DNA from 4 places in the Pantoea sp. y20 genome. Region 3 is predicted to be linked to each of the others. Evidence: predicted binding sites of a transcription regulator. Region 3 holds the regulator's gene; each other region holds the start of a gene.

Region 1 (3,944 bases), 1.9 Mb from region 3:
CACCAGCGGCTTCACCTCTTTAGGCAAGCGCGTGTCCGGCAATGGCGTGGCATCATCCGGCGCACGCTGATGCAGGGAAAGCGTGAGGCGTTTCAACGGGCGCAGCTCGAACCACACCAGCGCCAGCAGCAGCAGCAACATAAAGGGCATGGCAATCAGCCACGGCAGCAGGCTGCTGAGCGCCAGATCGCGCGTCATATCTTCGCGGTATTCCCATTCTTGCCCGACCACCACGCGATAGCGCTTATCCTCGGAGGTGAGCCACACCAGGCGCCAGCTGTCTTTATCGCCGCGCAGTCGTCCATCAACAAAGCCATCGCGCTGATGATCGAATTGCAGATCGCGACCGTTTTCGCCGTCGTTCAACAACGGTTGGCCTGCCGCGCTGAAAATGGCAAATGCCAGCGCATCATCATCCTGATCGCCGCGGTGATGGCGCAGGATCGCTTTGGTTTTCGGCAACGTCACGTCCTGCAGTGAGGTGGGATCAAGCGCTATCAGCCGTTTGGCGAAAAGCATCTGCTGAGTATCAAACAGCTCGTTCACCGTATCGCGGGTTTGATGCCAGGCGCTGAGGCCGGCCAGGCCGCCGCACACTATAATCAGCAGCACAAAGCCGATGGCGAGGCGCAGAAACAGACTCATTCCGCCGCTCCCAGCGTATAACCGACGCCGTGTACGGTACGAATAAACTGGCTGCCGAGTTTCTTGCGCAGATGATGAATGTGCACTTCCACCGCATTGCTGGAGACATCTTCATCCCAGCTGTAGAGCTTCTCCTCCAGCTGACTGCGCGTCAGCACGCGGCCAGGATTACGCAGAAACAGTTCCAGCAGCGCCAGTTCGCGGCTTTTCAGGCTAACGGGTTCGCCATCGCACAGCACGCTGTGGCTGCCGGGCGCCATTACCACGTTGCCGTGTTTCAGTTCCGGCTGTAGTTGCCCATGACGGCGACGGATCAACGCCTGCAAGCGTGCCGCCACTTCTGTTAACGCAAACGGCTTACACAGGTAATCGTCGGCGCCGAGTTGTAATCCCTGTACGCGCTGATCGAGCGCATCGCGCGCGGTGAGAATCAGCACCGGCACATCGTGTCCTTGCTGGCGCCACTGACGCAGGATATCCAGACCATCGCGTTCGGGCAGCGACAGATCCAGCACCACCGCGTCCCAGGGTGCGGCGGTCAACGCCTGAAATCCGGCTTCGCCGGAGACAAACCAATCCACGCTGAAACCAAGTTTGGTCAACCCGACTTTCAAACCGTCGCCAATCAGCGTGTCATCTTCAATCAGTAAAATGCGCATCAACTCTCCTTCTGTTAAGCGGAGTTATACGAAGCACAATTGCTCTTGTACAGCGAAAATCCCGGCAAATAGACTATTTTTCATGAATGTTAGCCAAACGGATTCTCTTAAGATCCTGTTAAGAACCTTATGGTGAAATAGCTCCCGTAAACCGACACATTCATGGAAAAGAGGTGAATTATGAAAAAGTCTGCAGCTCTGTTAGCGATTGTCGCCCTGGCCGCCACGCCGGTTCTTGCCGCTCAGCAAGGTGGCTTTGTTGATCCCAATGCGCCATCCGCGCAGGTGAAGTCCGGCGGGTTCAAAGCCGATAACACCAGCGTTGTCACGGTGAAACAGGCCGAAGAGATGAAAGACGATAGCTGGATTACCGTGCGCGGTACGCTTGAGAAGCAAATCGGTGATGAGGATTATCAGTTCCGTGATGCCACCGGCACCATGAAAGTTGAAATCGATCATAAACGCTGGAACGGTTTGACCATCACGCCGAAGGATCAGGTAGAACTGACCGGCGAACTGGATAAAGATTTCAACTCCATCGAACTGGACGTGAAACAGGTACGTAAACTGCCGTAATGCCATCTTCGGGGCCGCAGCAGCGGCTCCAAAATCCCACCAAACTCAAATTCTCTCCGGCACAAGCGAAACGTTTCGATGGCGATCACATTTCCGTGATGCCGCCATTGAGTTGCCGTGCGCATTTTATACACTCCCGATCAGCGAAACGTTTCGCTGTGGAGTGGAATAAATGAAAAAAGGTCGCTTGTTAAACGCTGAAGTCTCACATGTGATTGCTCGCCTGGGGCACACCGATACGCTGACGATTGCAGATGCAGGCTTGCCGATTCCGGCCGGTCCACAGCGCATCGATCTGGCGTTAACGCCGGGTACGCCCGAATTTCTACAGGTAGTTGACGTTGTCACGCAGGAGATGCAGGTCGAAAGCGCCCTGATGGCGGAGGAGATTAAGCAGCACAATCCGCAGCTCCACAGCGCACTGCTCGCCGTGCTCGAAGCCTTGCAACAGCACCAGGGGAATGTCATCACCATCCGTTACACCAGCCATGAACAATTCAAACAACATACGCAGCGTAGTCAGGCGGTCATTCGCAGCGGAGAGTGTTCTCCGTATGCGAATGTCATCCTGAGCGCCGGCGTGACCTTCTGAGGCCGCTATGCAACCGTTATTGCAACTCAAAGGAATTGAAAAGTCGTTTCCTGGCGTGAAGGCGTTGAATGGCGCATCGCTGGCCGTTTATCCGGGACGCGTGATGGCGCTGGTGGGTGAAAACGGCGCGGGCAAATCCACCATGATGAAAGTGCTGACCGGCATTTACAGCATGGATGCCGGTTCCCTGCAGTGGCTGGGTAAGGATGTGGCGTTCTCTGGCCCGAAAGCGTCGCAGGAAGCAGGCATTGGCATTATCCATCAGGAACTGAACCTGATTCCGCAGCTGACTGTTGCCGAGAATATCTTCCTTGGCCGCGAATGTGTTAACCGCTTTGGCCGCATCGAATGGAAAAAGATGTATGCCGAAGCGGATGCGCTATTAAAGCGCCTCAATCTGCGTTTCGACAGCCACAAGCTGGTGGGCGATTTGTCGATTGGCGATCAGCAGATGGTCGAGATCGCCAAGGTGCTCAGCTTCGAGTCGAAAGTCATCATTATGGATGAACCGACCGATGCGCTGACTGATACCGAAACGCTGTCGCTGTTCCGCGTCATCAATGAACTGAAAGCGCAAGGCTGCGGCATCGTCTATATCTCGCACCGCATGAAAGAGATCTTCGAGATTTGCGATGACGTCACCGTGTTCCGCGATGGGCAGTTTATTGCCGAACGCGCGGTGTGCGATCTCAGCGAAGAGAGCCTGATCGAGATGATGGTCGGCCGCAAGCTGGAAGATCAATATCCGCGTATCGATCAACAGCCGGGCGAGATCCGCTTAAAAGTGGAAAATCTCAGCGGTCCGGGCGTTAATAACGTCAGCTTTACGCTGCGCAAAGGGGAAATCCTTGGCGTGTCGGGTCTGATGGGCGCAGGACGTACTGAACTGATGAAAGTGCTGTACGGCGCGCTGCCGCGCAGCAAAGGCAAAGTGACGCTGAACGGCCGCGAGATCGTGACCCGCTCTCCGCAGGATGGCCTCGCCAGCGGCATTGTGTATATCTCGGAAGACCGCAAGCGCGATGGTCTGGTGCTCGGCATGTCGGTGAAAGAGAACATGTCGCTGACCGCGCTGCGCTATTTCAGCACTGGCGCGGGCAACCTGCGCCACAGCGACGAGCAACTGGCGGTGGGCGATTTTATCCGCCTGTTCAACGTTAAAACTCCGTCAATGGAGCAACCGATTGGTCTGCTGTCTGGCGGTAATCAGCAAAAAGTGGCGATTGCGCGTGGCCTGATGACGCGCCCCGATGTGCTGATTCTTGATGAGCCGACACGCGGCGTCGATGTCGGGGCAAAAAAAGAAATTTATCAGTTAATTAACCAGTTTAAAGCCGAAGGGCTGAGCATCATTTTGGTGTCGTCGGAAATGCCGGAAGTGCTGGGCATGAGCGATCGTATTGTGGTGATGCATGAAGGCCATCTGAGTGGCGAATTTTCCCGTGAGCAAGCTACCCAGGAATCCCTGATGG
Region 2 (3,944 bases), 1.5 Mb from region 3:
GGTCAGATCCAGCGTCAGAGTTTGGAAGTTGAGCAGCGCCTCAAGACGGCCCTGCGACACTTCTGGCTGATACGGCGTATACGCGGTGTACCAGCCTGGATTTTCCAGCATATTGCGCAGGATGACGGGCGGCGTGATCACCGCGCTGTAGCCCATGCCGATCCAGGATTTATAGCGTTGGTTCTGACTGGCAATGGCTTTCAGCTCTGCCAGCGCTTGCTGCTCGGTCGCTGCAATGCCTACTGCAGGCGGGCCTGGCAGTTGGATGTCGGCAGGCACAATAGAACTGATCAATGAGGAGAGCGAACTGGCACCAATCGCTTCCAGCATTAAGGCCTGTTGTTCCGGCGTAGGACCGATGTGGCGCTCAATGAAAGCACCGTTGTGTTCAAGCTGGCTGAGAGTCTGGGTCATTTGCAGTAAATCCTGAATCGGGCTGGGTTACAAAAATGGCGTTAAATCAGGCAGATAAAAAAGAAGGCGACGCAGCGCGCCACCTTCTGCCACTACCGGTTACTCGTCGATTGCGGCTTTATAGGCATCGGCATCCAGCATCGCGTCGAGTTCTGATTCGTCGCTGGCTTTGATGCGGAACAGCCAACCATCGGCGTACGGCGCGCTGTTCACAAGCTCTGGCGAATCGCCCAGATTGTCGTTCACCGCCACAATCTCACCGCTCAGTGGCGCGTAGATGTCTGAAGCCGCTTTTACCGACTCCGCAACGGCGCAGTCATCACCGGCCGAGAAGGTAGCACCGACGTCTGGCAGATCGACAAACACCATATCGCCCAGCAGTTCCTGTGCGTGTTCGGTGATACCCACAGTGAAGGTGCCGTCGGCTTCTTTACGGACCCATTCGTGGCTATCGCGGTATTTCAATTCATTTGGCACATTGCTCATTGGCCATTTCTCCTGAAAAAAAATTACTGGGCAACCGGCTTACCGGCGCGAACAAAAATCGGTTTGGTGACTTTCACTGGCATTTCACGGTTGCGGATTTCCACAATCGCCTGCTCACCAATGCCGGCTGGCACACGCGCCAGCGCGATGCTGTAACCCAGGGTTGGTGAGAAGGAACCACTGGTAATAATACCTTGCTGCGGCTGACCTTGTTGATCGGTGAAGCGCACCGTTAACCCGTTACGCAGCACCCCTTTTTCGGTCATCACCAGGCCAACCAGCTTTTCGGTGCCGTGCTCGCGCTGCGCTTGCAGGGCATCACGGCCAATGAAATCGCGATCGGCAGGTTCCCAGCTGATGGTCCAGCCCATATTGGCGGCGAGCGGCGAAACGCCCTCATCCATCTCCTGACCGTACAGGTTCATGCCCGCTTCCAGACGCAGCGTGTCACGCGCACCGAGTCCAGCCGGTTTAACGCCTGCGGCCAACAGCTGCTGCCAGAAAGCGGCGGCTTCAGTCGCTGGCATGGCAATCTCATAACCCGCTTCGCCGGTGTAGCCGGTGGTAGCGATAAACAGGTTTTCGGCCTGCACGCCAAAGAAGGGTTTCATGCCGGCAACGGCATCACGCTGAGCGGCGCTCAACAGCGTTTGTGCTTTCTGCTGCGCGTTTGGACCTTGCACCGCAATCAGCGCCAGATCGTCACGTTCGGTCAGCTCAACGCCAAACGGCTGCGCATGCTGTTTAATCCAGACTAGATCTTTCTCTCGCGTAGCGGAGTTCACCACCAGACGGAAGAAATCTTCGCTCATAAAGTAAACAATCAAATCATCAATGACGCCAGCAGAGGCATTCAACATGCCGGTATACAGGGCTTTGCCCGGCTGGGTGAGCTTGGCGACATCGTTTGCCAGCAGATAGCGCAGGAATTCGCGGGTACGTGCGCCGCGCAAATCGACGATGGTCATGTGGGAAACATCAAACATGCCGGCATCGTTACGCACCGCGTGATGCTCATCCATTTGCGAGCCGTAATGCAGCGGCATCATCCAGCCGTGGAAGTCCACCATGCGTGCACCGCTTGCCTGATGCTGTTCGAATAGAGGCGTTTGCTGAGTCATAACCATCCTGTGAAGACAAGTGAGTGTGACGCGCCTGCGTCGCCTAATGAGGCTGACGCAAACGTTCTCTTTGTGCTGAAGTTATCACCTAATGTGGCAATTAACTATGAGGAAAACGAGGGCGAAACACTACCACCTTTCATCAAATCATCGAACAGCGCCCAGCATAAATCACTGCATTATTGTGATTAGCCTCGCACAAAATACGACTAAATTACTTTCATGCAGCAAATTGAGGGAATACACGCCACAGGATTAAGAAATGGTCCGGCATGCGCAGGGCCGTGACATGAATTAATCTAATGCGAATTAAGGCGTCAAATTAGAATAAATCAAACGAGGCGCGATCGCGGTGCATCGCTGCATCATTGGGGTGCAGCAAAGAAAAACGGCGCCCAATGGGGCGCCGTTAGCTGAGATGATTAGCGTATCCATCTGGGTAGATCGTTAAGCCCCATCGCCTGTTTCAGCATCAGCGGTTTAACGCCAGGTAACGTGTCGGCGAGCTTGAGGCCAACATCACGCAGCAGCTTTTTCGCGGGATGGGTGCCGGCAAACAGCTCGCGAAAACCCTGCATCCCCGCCAGCATCATCGCCGCACTGTGCTTGCGGCTGCGCTCATAGCGACGCAGATAGAGATGCTGACCAATGTCTTTGCCTTCCTGATGCAATCGACGAATTTCACCAATTAATTCAGCCGCATCCATAAAGCCGAGATTTACGCCCTGCCCGGCCAGCGGATGGATGGTGTGGGCGGCATCGCCGACCAGCGCCAAACGGTGCGCGGCAAAGTTACGCGCATAACGTGCCGTCAACGGGAAGGTTTTACGTTCACTCTCGACCTGACACAAGCCAAGACGCATATCAAACGCCACCGACAGCTGCTGATTAAATAGCGCTTCCGGCATCGAATGCAAGCGTGCCGCTTCCTGTGGCGCGAGCGACCAGACGATCGAGCATAAGTGTGGATCCTGCATCGGCAGGAACGCCAGAATACCGTCGCCGTGAAACACCTGACGCGCAATTGCATCATGCGGCATATCGGTGCGGATGTTCGCCACCAGCGCGTGATGCTCGTAATCCCAGAAAGTCAGCGGGATATCCGCTTTATCGCGCAGCCACGAATTGGCGCCGTCGGCCGCCACCAGCAAACGTGCGCTCATCATGCTGCCATCCTGCAACGTAATGAAGGCTTCGTTGTCGCCAAACGCCACTTGCTGCAGCTGCGCCGGGGCAAACAGCGTAATATCGCTGCTCTGACTGGCACGCTGCCACAACGCGCTATGAATCACTTCGTTTTCAATAATATGGCCAAGATGCGATAAACCCTGCTGCTCGTCATCAAAGCTGATTGAGCCAAAGCTGTCCTGATCCCACACTTCCATGCCGTGATAGGCGCTGGCGCGCAGCGCCAGAATGCTCGACCAGACATCGAGCTTTTGCAGCAGACGTTCACTGGCAGCGTTGATGGCGGAGACGCGAATCGACGCATTGGCCGCCGGATCAAACTGTGGCTCGGGTGCTTTTTCCAGCACGGCAACGCGTAAGCCGCTGCCTTGGAGTCCGCAGGCGACGGCCAAACCCACCATGCCGCCTCCGGCAATTGCCACATCAAAAGTTTGCATTGCTGCCCCTTAATTCGTGCTTAACGCTTAACCCAGCCGAGCGTGCGCGCGGCAAGTGGATTTCGTAGCCAAGGCAGATGGTCCATCGCCACCAGCCCAAGATTTCGTCCTGCTACCAACGGCGCATAGCGGTTAGCAAACAGTCGGACTAAACCGTCAGTGACGCCAACAGTGGCGGCACGATCGGGCTGACGTCGCGCGGCAAAATGCTGTAATACCGCGAAACTGCCGGGATCTTGCTGCTGACGATATGCGCCTGCCAGCGTTTCCGCCAGCGACATCACATCACGCAGACCCA
Region 3 (3,944 bases):
GTCATCAACGTTTAGCGAAGAAAACGCCCGAGATCGCCGTCGATGATGAAGCGTTAGCGCTGACCGGCATCAAAATGAGTAAAGCGCACCGTCAGCGTTATCAAAAAGCGCGTGAAACGGCGATGACCAAATTAATGGGTCAACTCGGCAAACCTTATCAGTGGGGCGGCGCTTCGCCACACACTGGTTTCGATTGCAGCGGCCTGGTATGGTACGCCTATAAAGATCTGGTGAAATTCAAACTGCCACGCACCGCCAATGAGATGTATCACCTGCGTGATGCGGCACCGATTAAGCGTGAAATGCTGGAGAAAGGCGATCTGGTGTTCTTCCGCATCAACAATCGCGGTACCGCCGACCATGTCGGCGTTTATCTTGGCAATGGCAAATTCATTCAGTCGCCGCGTACCGGCAAAGATATTCAGATTAGCGCATTGGGTGAGGATTACTGGCAGAAACACTATGTGGGCGCGCGTCGTATGATGACGCCAAAAACCATTCGCTAGTTGTTGCGCAACAGAAATAAAAAAGCCGGATGCTGTTGTCAGCTCCGGCTTTTTTGTTAGTGCATGATCGCGGTAAAGCTGAAAGCGATAATCATCAACAGTGCGCCAACAGTGGTCATTAGCGCCAGCTTCAGGTCGGTATTCATCACAACTCCTTAGTCGCACAATTATTAGGGTTAAGACGATTTTCGCATAGCAATAGGCAAAAATCTCGTGTTATCCGCGCCAGCTTGCTAGAATCGCCGCCTTTCGTTGCGCAACAGATTTTGCGCAGGCTGTAATTACAGCGTGATGAAGTGATTTTGCCTGCTTGAACATGCCGTTTTGCCCGCTTTTTTGGGCTGTAAAAGCATTAGCAGACGCAAACGTTTAACAATATACTTATCAGTAAGTTGCGATAAGCCCAGGAGCACCATTTTCATGGCAACAATTAAAGATGTCGCAAAACGCGCGGGTGTCTCAACCACCACGGTTTCGCATGTCATCAACAAAACGCGTTTCGTTGCGGAAGAGACGCGTAACGCCGTATGGGAAGCGATCAAAGAATTACACTACTCGCCGAGTGCCGTGGCGCGTAGTCTCAAAGTCAATCACACTAAAACCTTGGGTCTGCTGGCGACCTCCAGCGAAGCGCCCTACTTCGCTGAAATTATCGAAGCGGTGGAGAATCGCTGCTTCGAACGCGGCTATACGCTGATTCTCGGCAATGCGCACAACGATCTGCAAAAGCAGCGCGCTTACCTGTCGATGATGGCGCAAAAGCGCGTCGATGGTCTGCTGGTGATGTGTTCGGAATATCCAGACGATTTGCTGCAGATGCTGGAAGAGAACCGCAATATCCCCATGGTGGTGATGGATTGGGGTGCATCACGCGGTGATTTCACCGATACCGTGCAGGACAATGCATTTCAGGGCGGCTATCTCGCCGGGCGTTATCTGATTGAACGTGGCCATCGCGATATCGGTGCCATTCCTGGCCAAATGGAGCGCAACACCGGCGGTGGACGTCATGCTGGCTTCCTGCAGGCAATGAACGAAGCGGGCATTACGGTGCGTCCCGAGTGGGTGGTTCAGGGCGACTTTGAGCCTGAATCGGGCTATCTGGCGATGCAACAGATCTTAAATCAGAAACAGCGTCCAACCGCGGTGTTCTGCGGTGGCGATATCATGGCGATGGGCGCGATTTGCGCTGCTGATGAGATGGGTTTGCGCGTACCGCAGGATATCTCGGTGATTGGCTACGATAACGTGCGCAACGCGCGCTATTTCACACCAGCGCTCACCACCGTGCACCAGCCGAAAGCTGAACTAGGCGAAAAAGCGCTGGAGATGCTGCTGGATCGCATCACCAGCAAGCGCGAAGATCCGCAAACTATCGAAGTCCAACCAACGCTGATTGAACGCCGTTCGGTGGCGTACGGTCCGTTCCGCGACTACCGCCGCTAAGCCGACACTTCGCTGAGCCATTCGTGGTTCAGCGTTTCCGCATCCCCGAGATAAGCCAGTAACCACGCCAGCGCCGGTGACGCGCGCTGTTCTGACCAGCTGACGCAGCACGGACTGTCCGGAAACGCCTGCGGTAGCGCCAGCTCGACCAGTTTTTGGCTGTCCAGCAGTGGACGCGCCAAATGGCCAGGCACCATGCCGACGCACAATCCTGCCAGCAAACAATCCATCCCGGTTTCCCACTCTGGCACCACCAACCGCCGCTGATTATCCAGCGTCCATGTCATACGGCGCGGTAACGCACGCGAGGTATCTTCCAGCACCAGCGATGGCCACGCCCGCAAGGTTTCATCATCCAGCTCCTTGCTGTTAACCAGCGGATGATCAGGGCTCACCACACAACGCCAGTTCAGCGCGCCCATATCCTGAAAGGCAAAACGTCCGCCCACCGGAATGGCCTGGGTTGCGCCAATCGCCACATCCACCCGACCATCAGCCAACGCATCCCACACGCCGTTGAACACTTCGTAGCTGATAATCAGCTCCATATCGGGAAAATGGCGATAGAAGTCCTTCACTAACTGTCGCGTGCGCTGCGGTTTTACAATGCAGTCAACCGCGATGCTCAACTCGCCGCGCCAGCCATTTGCCAGTTGCTGACACTGTCGGCGAGTGGCCAGCATTTTTTTGATAACAGATCGGCCTTCCCGCACAAAATGCTCGCCCGCCGCTGTCATCACCACTTCCCGATGCTGGCGCTCAAACAGCGGCACCGCCAGCCAGGTTTCCAGCTGGCGCACAGTATAACTGACGGCAGAGGGCACGCGATGCAGTTCCTGCGCTGCCGCGCTAAAACTGCCGGTGCGCGCTACTGCATCCACCACTTCAAGCGCATATTCTGACCACATAAATTTGCCTTCAAAAATTTTAACAGCACCATGCAAATATTAGCGTTTCACAAAGCGCGCCGCATCCTTTTACACTCCCCGGCGTTCACCCTGCCCAAAAGAGAATCAACATGTTGTCGTCTAAAGCATTTATGCCTTATCTCGCCGTGCTCAGCATGCTCGGCTTTCTTGCCACGGATATGTATTTGCCCGCCTTTGGCGATATGCAGCGTGATTTTGCTAGCGCACCCGGCACCATCAGCGCCAGCCTGAGTCTGTTTCTCGGCGGTTTTGCCTGTGCCCAGGTATTTTGGGGACCGCTATCAGATCGTTATGGACGTAAGCCGATTTTGCTGGCGGGCCTTGCCATCTTCGCCCTCGGTTGTCTGGGAATGCTGTGGGTGACCGATGTCCGCCTGATGCTGGCGCTGCGTTTTATGCAGGCGATTGGCGTGTGTGCGGCTGCCGTAAGCTGGCAGGCGCTGGTGGTGGATCACTACCCAAAAGCGAAAGCCAATAAAGTGTTTGCAACGATTATGCCGCTGGTTGCGCTGTCTCCGGCGCTGGCACCGCTGCTCGGCGCCTGGCTGATCGGCCACTTCCACTGGCGCAGCATCTTTATCACGCTGACGCTGGTTGCCGTAGTGTTGCTGATCGGTACGCTGCAGTTAACCTCACCTAAGCGCGAGAAAGTCGCCTCAGGCAAACAACCCGGCTGGTTGACTTTGCTAGGTACCCGCGTCTACAGCGGTAACGTCTTAATCTATTCGGCATGTTCGGCGAGCTTTTTCGCGTGGCTGACGGGCTCACCTTTCATTCTCGCCGCAGCTGGCCTGACGCCGGGCGATATTGGCCTGAGCTATATTCCGCAGACCATTGCGTTTCTGATTGGCGGCTTTGGCTGCCGCGCGCTGTTAAATCGTTATCAGGGCGCGCAACTGCTGCCGTGGTTGCTGGTGCTGTACAGTCTGAGCATCCTAAGTCTGTTTGTCATCGCCCTGATGCCTTCAGCGCCGCTGTTTGTGCTGCTGATGCCCTTCTGCGGCATGGCGCTGGCCAATGGCGCGATCTATCCGATTGTGGTGGCCAGCGCATTAGCGCCCTT
Region 4 (3,944 bases), 1.0 Mb from region 3:
CTCGGATGTGGTGCCGCGAACGATGGAGTCATCCACCAGCAACACATTCTTATCACGGAACTCAGCACGGTTGGCGTTCAGCTTACGGCGAACGGCGCTGCGGCGCTGCTGCTGGCCGGGCATGATAAAGGTACGGCCAACGTAGCGGTTCTTCACGAAGCCCTGACGATATGGCTTGTCGAGGATGCGTGCGATTTCCAGCGCGATATCGGTTGAGGTTTCCGGAATCGGGATCACCACATCGATATCCAGATCTTCCCACTCGCGGGCAATTTTGTTACCCAACTTGGTGCCCATACGCACGCGTGCACTGTACACCGAGATTTTGTCGAGGAACGAGTCCGGACGCGCAAAGTAGACGTATTCGAACAGGCACGGATTGGTTTTCGGGTTCTCGGCGCATTGACGCGTAGAGAGCTGGCCCTGCTCGGTGATGTACACGGCTTCGCCAGGCGCTACGTCACGAATGAACTCGAAGCCCAGCGTATCCAACGCGACGCTCTCTGACGCCACCATGTATTCGGTGCGGCCATCGGCGATAACGCGCTTGCCCAGCACCAGCGGACGAATACCGTTGGGATCGCGGAAGGCGACCATTCCGTGTCCAATAATCATTGAAACCACTGCGTAAGCGCCGCGCACCTGCTGATGCACAGCCGCCACCGCAGCAAAAATGTTGTCAGCTTCCAGCGGATAGTGCTGAAAACGGTCCAGCTCCTGCGCGAAGATATTCAGCAGGATTTCGGAATCTGAGGTGGTATTAACGTGACGGCGACCCGTTTCGAACAGCTGTTTACGCAGTTCGTGGGCGTTAGTCAGGTTGCCGTTATGCGCCAACGTGATGCCGTAAGGAGAGTTCACGTAGAAAGGTTGCGCTTCAGAGGCGCTGGAGCTGCCTGCCGTTGGGTAGCGCACATGACCAATCCCGATGTTGCCCTGCAGACGCTGCATATGGCGCGCTTCGAACACATCGCTGACCAGGCCGTTGGCTTTACGCAAACGGAAGCAGTTAATAGCATCGATGGTACAAATGCCGGCGGCATCCTGCCCGCGGTGCTGAAGCACCGTTAACGCGTCATAGATTGACTGGTTTACTGGCATGAAACCGGTGATACCAACAATACCGCACATATTGTCATTTCCTCATTAGCCGCACTCCCGATGGTGTCACCGGGGTAAAAAACTCGACGTGCTTTTCAGGTAATCGAAAAACCACCTGATGATGTAACTGAACTGGGGAATGAGTTGCGACTGTTGCCAGTCCGGGCTTTTAGAAAAGCCGGTGAATGTATCGAGAAAGAACAGCATAGCAGACACGATCAGCACACCGCGCAACGCCCCGAAACAGACACCCAACACCCTGTCGGTTCCCGACAAGCCGGTTTTTTCAACCAGCGAGCCGATCACATAGTTCACGATGGCACCCACAATCAGGGTGGCAACAAACAACACCGCGATAGCGATGCCGTTGCGAACCAGTTCGTCGTCAAAACCTGTAAACCAGACTGCAAGGTAGGCGTAATAATGACTGGCGACAAAAAACGCGCATCCCCAGGTAACGAGAGATAAGGCTTCCCGGACAAACCCGCGAATCAGGCTGACCAGAGCCGAAAAACCAACTACCGCAATAATGACGTAATCAATCCAGATCATGAACTCTTCCAGCCCAGTGCTATCGCACCCCTGCATCCAGTTCGGGGCGCATTCTAACAGAAAAAGAAAACGTTTGCGTAGGGTTTTCCGGTTCTGTTTCCGCAAAAAGGGCGATGAAAAAAACTTTCCTCGCCCTGTGTATTATCAGTGATTTAATCCACTGATATTCAATGATTTTCCTGTCGCGCTTCGCTACAAAAATTTTGTAAAGCCGCGCCTTTTTCTGCTATTGGCGCGGCTTATCAGCGCGTTATCGCGCGCTATACGGTTTCACCACGCCACCGAGGCCGGAGATGCTTTGCAACTCACTCAGCGAGCCTTGCAGCTTCGCTTTATTGGCATCCGGACCGACGTAAATGCGGGTGATTTGTCCCTGCACCGGCGTAGACGGCACGGTAAAGGCGCGATAACCGGAAAGACGCAGCTGCGCCACAATCTCGCTCACTTTCGCCGCATTCTTCAGCGCTCCGAGCTGCACCACGAATGCCTGACCAGCTGGCGCTGCCGGTTCACTCTGCTTCGGCGTTTCCACCGGTTTCGACTGCTCTACCGGTTTCGGCTGCTCGACGGGCTTCGGCTTAGCTTGCTCCACCGGTTTTGGCTTCGGCTGTTCAACCGGCTTCGGTTTCGGCTGCTCGACCGCTTTTGGCTTCGACTGTTCCACCGGTTTCGGCTGCACTTGCTGATGCACCGGCGGCGGCGTGACCACGCTGGGCTCGCTATTCTGCGTGGGCTGTGCGCTGCCGTTGGTGGCGGTTTTACCACCGTTCTGATTCTGGGCCGCGCCCGCCCCTTCCGGCGGCTGCGCCGGCAAGGGTTGCGTCACCGGCGGCACCATTTCGCTATCCTGCTGATCGTCCGGTTTTGGCACCAGCGGAATGGCGGCGAACTCTTCTTTATAATGTTTCTTCTTACCGTCTAGCAGGCCGGGCAAGACGATGACACCAATCGCCACCAGAATGACCGTACCGACTAAGCGATTTTGGAACTTACTTGCCACTGCCGTTCTCCGCTGCCATCGATTCCATAACCTGCGCTACGGTGTGGAAAGAGCCACACACCAGAATCACATCTTCGGGACGCGCCTGCTGACGCGCCGCTTGCCAGGCTGCATCAACGTTGCTGTAAGCCACACCGCCGTCCAGATGAGCCAGCAGCTCATCGGCGGAGGCACCGCGCGGACCGTCGAGCGGCGCGCAGTACCAACGATCAACCTGTGGTGCCAGCGCCGCCAGCGTGCCCGCGATATCTTTGTCGTGCAGCATGCCGACCACCGCATGCACTTCACCGCTGTGCGGCTCTTCAGCCAGACGCGAAGCCAGATAATAAGCGGCATGCGGATTGTGCGCCACATCGAGAATGACGCGCGGCGCTTCGCTGACGGTCTGGAAGCGCCCCGGCAAAATCGCCAGCGGCAGATGCTGACGAATAATCGCTTCGCTTACCGTTAAACCCGACGCACGCAGCGCGGTCAGCGCGGTGGCGGCATTGGGTAACGGCACCTGCGGCAGCGGTAAATCGCGCAGCTCGCCGTGCGCATCCTGCAACGTCCAGCTGGTACCCGTTTGCTGCCACTGCCAGTCGCGATTGCGCTGCAGCAACACCGCGCCCTTCTCCGCTGCAACGTCGGCGATGGTGCCCGGCATATCGGCTTCACCGACAATTGCTGGTTTACCTGCGCGGAACACGCCGGCTTTTTCCCGGCCGATACTTTCACGATCCGGACCCAGCCAATCGGTGTGGTCGAGCGCGATGCTGGTGATCACTGCCACGTCGGCATCGACAATATTGGTGGCATCAAGACGTCCGCCCAGGCCGACTTCAAGGATCACCACGTCGAGATTCGCCGCGCGGAACAGATTGAAGGCCGACAAGGTGCCGAACTCAAAATAGGTGAGCGAAATATCACCGCGCCCGGCTTCAATCGCGGCAAAACTGGCGCTGTGCTGCGCTTCATCCAGTTCAGCGCCCTGCACCCGTACACGTTCGGTGTAACGCACCAGATGTGGCGAGCTGTAAACGCCCACGCGATAGCCCGCGGCCATCAATAGCGTTTCCAGCGTGCGGCAGGTGGTGCCTTTGCCGTTGGTGCCGGCGACGGTGAAGACAAAAGGAGCGGGTTTGAGCAGGTCGAGGCGTGCGGCGACGCGTTGAATACGATCCAGACCCAGTTCAATGGCCTGCGAATGCAGATGCTCAAGATAATGAAGCCACGTGGCCAAAGGCGACGTGGCTTGAGGAAGGAGAAGATTATCCATGTGTCCCGTTTACTGATTTACGGTGCATTGGTA

Evidence for each region. The regulator PurR, encoded in region 3, represses purine synthesis genes. The targets are predictions, from matches to a motif close to CANGCAAACGTTTGCNTG.
Region 1: a site for PurR is predicted at 2,022-2,039, ahead of rbsD (D-ribose pyranase). Genes of this name have one in related genera too.
Region 2: a site for PurR is predicted at 2,076-2,093, ahead of gcvT (glycine cleavage system aminomethyltransferase GcvT). Genes of this name have one in related genera too.
Region 4: a site for PurR is predicted at 1,716-1,733, ahead of cvpA (colicin V production protein). Genes of this name have one in related genera too.

Annotation. Positions count from the first base shown of each region.
Region 1 is NZ_CM142816.1:4,184,162-4,188,105, reverse strand. Features, by position in the region: gene qseC (quorum sensing histidine kinase QseC) at 1-645, opposite strand, end outside; gene qseB (quorum sensing response regulator transcription factor QseB) at 642-1,304, opposite strand; gene ACYAC5_RS19570 (YgiW/YdeI family stress tolerance OB fold protein) at 1,485-1,880, shown strand; gene rbsD (D-ribose pyranase) at 2,053-2,472, shown strand; gene rbsA (ribose ABC transporter ATP-binding protein RbsA) at 2,480-3,944, shown strand, end outside.
Region 2 is NZ_CM142816.1:3,360,694-3,364,637, forward strand. Features, by position in the region: gene gcvP (aminomethyl-transferring glycine dehydrogenase) at 1-414, opposite strand, end outside; gene gcvH (glycine cleavage system protein GcvH) at 514-900, opposite strand; gene gcvT (glycine cleavage system aminomethyltransferase GcvT) at 924-2,021, opposite strand; gene ubiI (FAD-dependent 2-octaprenylphenol hydroxylase) at 2,444-3,646, opposite strand; gene ubiH (2-octaprenyl-6-methoxyphenyl hydroxylase) at 3,667-3,944, opposite strand, start outside.
Region 3 is NZ_CM142816.1:1,884,924-1,888,867, reverse strand. Features, by position in the region: gene ACYAC5_RS08905 (C40 family peptidase) at 1-506, shown strand, start outside; gene cydH (cytochrome bd-I oxidase subunit CydH) at 563-652, opposite strand; gene purR (HTH-type transcriptional repressor PurR) at 927-1,952, shown strand; gene punR (DNA-binding transcriptional activator PunR) at 1,949-2,860, opposite strand; gene punC (purine nucleoside transporter PunC) at 2,971-3,944, shown strand, end outside.
Region 4 is NZ_CM142816.1:2,902,944-2,906,887, forward strand. Features, by position in the region: gene purF (amidophosphoribosyltransferase) at 1-1,131, opposite strand, end outside; gene cvpA (colicin V production protein) at 1,168-1,653, opposite strand; gene dedD (cell division protein DedD) at 1,904-2,653, opposite strand; gene folC (bifunctional tetrahydrofolate synthase/dihydrofolate synthase) at 2,643-3,911, opposite strand.